DNA from 2 places in the Spartinivicinus marinus genome. Region 1 is predicted to be linked to the other one. Evidence: predicted binding sites of a transcription regulator. Region 1 holds the regulator's gene; the other holds the start of a gene.
What was found. The regulator PhoB, encoded in region 1, activates phosphate uptake and scavenging genes when phosphate is short. The targets are predictions, from matches to a motif close to TGTCATANNNNTGTCANA.
Positions count from the first base shown of each region.

Region 2: the regulator PhoB is predicted to act here: its motif matches at 1,079-1,096, upstream of OQE68_RS27155 (sigma-54 dependent transcriptional regulator).

Region 1 is NZ_JAPJZK010000001.1:2,219,195-2,222,380, forward strand. It holds gene ubiA (4-hydroxybenzoate octaprenyltransferase) at 1-663, shown strand, start outside; gene phoB (phosphate regulon transcriptional regulator PhoB) at 874-1,563, shown strand; gene phoR (phosphate regulon sensor histidine kinase PhoR) at 1,566-2,891, shown strand; gene OQE68_RS10015 (response regulator) at 3,167-3,186, opposite strand, start outside.
Region 2 is NZ_JAPJZK010000001.1:6,169,428-6,172,613, reverse strand. It holds gene fliS (flagellar export chaperone FliS) at 1-391, shown strand, start outside; gene OQE68_RS27160 (hypothetical protein) at 507-821, shown strand; gene OQE68_RS27155 (sigma-54 dependent transcriptional regulator) at 1,272-2,741, shown strand; gene OQE68_RS27150 (sensor histidine kinase) at 2,866-3,186, shown strand, end outside.

The DNA.
Region 1 (3,186 bases):
GATCGTCACTTTGATGGTCATGTTAAGCGAACCCAAAATCGGCCACTGGTTACTGGTGCGATGACGCTGAAGGAAGCAATGGGTTGCTTTGTAGCCCTTTGTATTATTGCGCTGATACTGGTGCTATTTACCAATCAGCTGACGATTTTACTAAGCTTTGGTGCCTTGGCTTTAGCCATTAGTTACCCCTTTATGAAGCGCTACACTCATTTTCCACAAATTGTATTAGGGGCTGCTTTTTCCTGGTCGATTCCTATGGCCTATACTGCTCAAACTGGAGAGCTAAACCACGCTATCTGGTTACTTTTCTGGGCTAATTTAGCATGGACAGTAGCCTACGATACGGCTTATGCCATGGTAGATAGAGACGATGATTTAAAAATAGGCGTCAAATCTACTGCTATTTTATTTGGGAAAGCTGATAAACTTATGATTGGCTTATTACAAATAATTACTCTAGCTTTGTTATCAGGGGTAGGCTATTTATTTCAGCGTGGTTGGCTGTTCTTTATTGGCATCGGTTTAATGGCTGGGCTGTTTATCTATCAGCAGTACTTAATCAAAGATCGTGACCGGTCCCAATGCTTTAAAGCATTTTTAAACAATCACTGGGCAGGCATGTTTGTCTTTGTTGGAATAGTTTGTGATAGTGCTGTTTCTTAGTTTTACCTTATTAGCTCCCTCTTCCTCAGGAAGGAGGAATTAATAGCAGGTAATCACTAGGAAAACTTCTCACTGTGGTATTGAGCCACAGTCATAAAACTCATGGATTGGAAACACTTTCAGGGCAGAGCCACACGAATGTCATTCAAATGTAACATAAAGACTGTGTAATGCTCTGCTGACAACTTGAAAGCGAGAGAAGGCTTGAAAATGGTTGGCAAAAAAATACTCATAGTGGACGATGAGGCCCCCATCCGAGAAATGATTGCAGTCGCACTCGAAATGGCTGGCTACGAATGTCTGGAAGCAGATAACACGCAAGATGCTCATAGCATCATGATCGACAAGAAACCCGATCTGATTTTGCTTGATTGGATGCTACCAGGAACCAGTGGGATTGAATTGGCTAGACGGCTCCGCCGTGATGAAATTACGGCCAATATTCCCATCATCATGTTAACCGCCAAAGGTGAAGAAGATAATAAAATTCAGGGCCTGGAAGTGGGAGCAGATGACTACATCACCAAACCATTCTCCCCCAGAGAACTGGTTGCCCGTTTGAAAGCAGTATTGAGACGTTCTGGCGCTCACGAACCTCAAGAGCCCATCAGGGTTGAAGGACTTGAGCTGGACCCAATCAGTCACCGGGTAAGTATTAACGGTAAGCCGACTGAAATGGGACCTACTGAGTACCGTCTGTTGCAGTTCTTTATGACACATCAAGAGCGAGCCTATACCCGAGGCCAGTTATTGGACCAAGTGTGGGGCGGCAATGTGTACGTTGAAGAGCGTACCGTTGATGTCCATATCAGGCGGCTGCGTAAAGCATTAGGCACCGGCCATGACCGCTTTATTCAGACTGTTAGGGGCACTGGCTATAGGTTCTCAACTAAGGCTTAGCGGTGAAAGTTAACTGGCAAGGCGAAATTATTCAGCGACTCGCTATCACTGTAATAGTCAGTGTGTTGTTTGGAGTAGCTATCGGAGAAGTAGCCTGGGTTTTAGCAATTGTCTTAGCTGGATACCTTAGCTGGACATTGTTACAGGTTTTTCGCCTCAGCCATTGGCTTCAAGAGAGTGAGCACAATCACCTAGAGCCACCAGAAAGTCGTGGTATCTGGGGAGATATTTTTGATGCTATCTACCGGCTGCAGCGCCGCGACCAAAAAGCGCGTGCCCGGCTACAAGCAGTGATTGACCGTGTTCAAGAGTCTACTGCAGCACTGAATGATGCTGTGATTATGGTTGATAATCAGGGCAACCTGGAGTGGTGGAACCAAGCTGCTGAAACCATGCTCGGTTTTAAGAGCCCTGTAGATCAAGGGCAGCTAATCACAAACCTGATCAGAGAGCCAGCATTCTCCAGGTATTTCGACAGAAAAGAGTACCAAGAAGCGCTGGAAGTTCCCTCCCCCATCAATGACCAGCTCATCTTACAATTCAATATTACGCTGTTTGGTCGCAATGATCGCTTGTTGTTAGTACGGGACATTACCCGGCTGCATAATCTGGAGCAAATGCGAAAAGACTTTGTAGCAAATGTGTCCCACGAGCTAAGAACCCCTCTCACAGTGATCAGAGGTTATCTGGAAACCTTGCTGGATAACGCTGATATTTTACCTGAACGCTGGATACGTGCTTTGCAGCAAATGCAGCAGCAGTCAGATCGAATGGAAAATCTGGTCAGTGACTTACTCCTGTTATCACGTCTAGAAACCAGCGATCGACAGGCTGACTTAAAGCCAATTTACTTACAGAAGATCTTGTCAAACATCATTAGTGATGCCAAGGCGCTCAGTGGTGACCGTTGCCATCATATCCAATTGGTTTGTCCAGAAGGTGCAACACTGTTAGGACATGACCGCGAGCTGCATAGTGCTATCTCGAACCTAATCTTTAATAGCGTTAAATACACACCTGCTGCTGGGCAAATTAATGTACATTGGTGGGAAGATGAGGATGGCGGGCACCTTTCGGTGATGGATGATGGAATTGGTATTGATCCCAAGCATATCCCACGTCTCACCGAGCGGTTTTATCGAGCAGACCCTAGTCGCTCAATTAACACTGGTGGTACAGGGCTTGGCCTGGCTATTGTGAAGCATGTACTGATCAGACATAACGCTCACTTAGAAATACAAAGTGAACTCGGTAAGGGCAGCTGTTTTATTTGTCACTTCCCTCCCACAATAATCGCTAGCGAAAACAGCCCAGAGCTAGTGGAATAATCCCCTAAAAGAAATTCGTAATAAACAATAATACCCAAAGCGAAGGGATGAATCACTTTTAGGTGTAAAAATAAAGTGGTATATACTCAAAGCGAAGGATTATTTAGGCGAGGCCACCGAGCGATGAAGCCCCAGGAGTTTAGATAAACTAAATGACTGGGGTGAAGACAGTTTATTGCTCCTGCATAAACTGCATTCACACCATCCTTGGTGCTTAACGACGGTAACAAAGCCCTTGTGCCCTAGGGGTATAAAAATCATTCGCGAAGAGTATATCACCAGTATTTTTTTCCAG
Region 2 (3,186 bases), 4.0 Mb from region 1:
ACTGAAGCAATATCAGGCAGTGAATCGGGAGACGGGCATTATCGATGCAGACCCACATAAACTGATTCAATTATTAATTGATGGAGCCTTAGAGCGTTTGTTGATCGCCAAAGGTCATATTGAACGCAAGGAAATTGAAGAAAAAAACCGCTTTATTAATAAAGCGATTGAGATTATCGGTGGGCTAAGAAGCTTTCTAGATAAAGAGCAAGGTGGTGACGTCGCTGAAAGCCTATTTAGCCTTTATGAGTACATGGAATTTCGCTTATTTGAAGCGAATGCTTCTAATAGCCCGGAGCTGGTCGAAGAAGTAATTAAATTATTAAGGGAAGTGAAAACTGGTTGGGATGGTATTCGTGAGCAAGTGGCTCAGCCAACGGCTGTCGGCTAATCACAGACAAAGCAATACGATTATTATGCATAACATGTAAGCTATTGCGGTTGATCGATAAGCATTTTTTGTTTGCTTATAGATAAATATAGGTAACACTCACAAACTGTATTTAATGATGAAAAATAATCACTCGATATCTGTTGTGTTACAACTCAGTCAATTACATGACCAGTTACAGGCTATTGTTAAGCAACAATCCTGGGAACAGTTTGAGGTGTTTGATCAGCAATGCCGGGCGCTTTTATCTCAGCTGCAGAATAAGGCTCATCAACCGATTGAAGTGATTACTGTGCTTCACCAGCTGTATGATGGCTATCAACAAGCAATTAGTCAGTATGAGCAATATAAACAACAATTAGCTAGCCAGTTACAACGGTGTCAACAAGGTATTGCGGGAGTGACTGCTTACCGTCAAATTCAAAATTAACCTGTCGTTAGCTTTTCATCGCTGCCTTTCAATCTGTTTAAATCTATTTTCTTTATTTTTATTGATAAGCTTTTTAGTCCTAGCGATGACTTTTAGCTCGTGCAAACCTGCCTGGTTGTTATGCTGGCAATCAGCAGGGCACTGTCAAGAATTAGCCTCAATAACATTATTGTAATATGTCAATTAGATGAAGGTTGCTAGCACAAAGCCGTTAAATCGATTATAAATGTGAATCATGTCACTTTAGCGGGAATGCCTGTCATAAATTTGACCAATCTCACATTTCTGACTTTACTGAGGTAAGCATCGCTTGGTCATCCGACGATGATATTACCAAGTGGTCTTTCAAGAGAGTTTGGTATTTTCTGCAATAATAAAGCTGTTGCAAAAGGTAATGATCACAGCCGTTTTGCACCAGCCTCTAATAATGAAAGTCGAGCGGAAGTGGGTATGTGGCGAGAAATCAAAGTCTTGCTAATTGATGATAATGCTAATCGTCGGCACGAAATGAAGGTCATCCTGGAATTTTTAGGGGAAGACTTTATTGCTTTGGATTCCAGTCATTGGTTACAGGCATTAAAAGAACAGGACGTTAACCCTGAAGGTATCGCCGGATTATTATTGGGTGATTGCCATAGCCCTTTGGAGTCGATGATTGCTGATATCCAAAAATGGTATGGTGGTATTGCCGTATTATTGATTGGCGAGCAATTGGTACCCGAAGCTTGTGACCCTGACTTGAAACGGCAAATTATCGCGTCAATTGATTACCCTCCTAGCTATAACAAACTATTAGATAGCCTGCATCGTTCTCAGGTTTTTCACGAGCAATATCAGCTTAGTCGTCATCATGGTCGTAGTCAGCAGCGTGAAATTCAGTTGTTCCGCAGTTTAGTCGGCACTAGCCGTAAGGTACAACAGGTACGGGAAATGATGGCTCAGGTGGCTGATAAAGATGTCAGTGTATTGATAACTGGAGAGTCTGGAACAGGTAAAGAGGTTGTTGCACGAAACCTGCATTATAACTCTCATCGTCGTAATGGCCCTTTTGTACCCGTTAACTGTGGTGCCATCCCAGGTGAATTACTAGAAAGTGAATTATTTGGTCATGAAAAGGGTGCATTTACTGGGGCAATTTCCACCCGGATTGGACGGTTTGAACTGGCACAGGGGGGAACGCTGTTTCTCGATGAAATTGGGGATATGCCCCTGCATATGCAAGTGAAAATACTACGGGTACTGCAGGAAAAATATTTTGAGCGTGTGGGGGGCAATAAAACCATTACCACGGATGTGCGTATTATTGCAGCCACTCATAAAAATCTTGAAGACATGATTCAGGATGGTGGGTTTCGAGAAGACTTATATTATCGATTAAATGTTTTTCCCATTGATATGCCACCCCTTCGAGAGCGTGTGGAAGATATACCGCTGTTGTTGAATGAGTTAATTGCTCGGCTGGAAAACGAAAAGCGCGGTTCAATCCGGTTTAATTCTGCCGCCATTATGTCACTGTGTCGTCATGAATGGCACGGTAATGTGCGAGAATTAGCCAATTTGGTCGAGCGCTTAGCCATCATGCATCCCTATGGTGTTATTGGCGTACAGGAGTTACCCAAAAAATACCGGCATATTGATGAGCATGACGAAAATACTAAAGATGTGGTAGAAATGTTTCCCCAACAGATCGAAACCGTGGGGTTAGTTGGCCTGGATACCCCGGCTTTATTACCTGTGAATGGGTTGGACTTAAAAGACTACCTCACTAACCTGGAAAAAAGCCTTATTAAACAAGCCCTGGATGATAGCAATGGGGTTGTTGCCCGGGCTGCTGAGCGGCTACATATTCGCCGGACCACCTTAGTGGAAAAGATGCGAAAATATGGTTTGCAACGCCGTGAGTCTATGTCAGGGAATTGACTTCAATTTATTTTGGTTAGCTAACCAGTTGATTTAATAAGTAAAAAATATTGGGCATTGATATTGCACACACCGGTTAAGTCCAATGAATTGGCACCACTGAGTGTCTTCAGGGAGCTTACCGATGTCGAATTATATAAAAACGCTCACGGCGGAGCCCACGTCTACCGCTAAAAGCCAAGCAGAATTACCTGATGTAACTACTGAGGAAATGATTCAGCTGCGGCCTGATAGTAACGTAACCGTGCCTTATTCCACACTATTTAGTTCAGCACTTAAATGGGAAAGTCAATCGCTTGAGAGTCAAGTGAATTGTTTAGCTCAACAGTTAGCTGCAACTAAAACCCAATATCAACAAGAAATTGCAGCAAAAGCACAGTTATCTCAGCGGCTAAAAAGTTTACTGCATATTTTGCCTGCAGGTGTCGTGGTCATTGATGCTCAG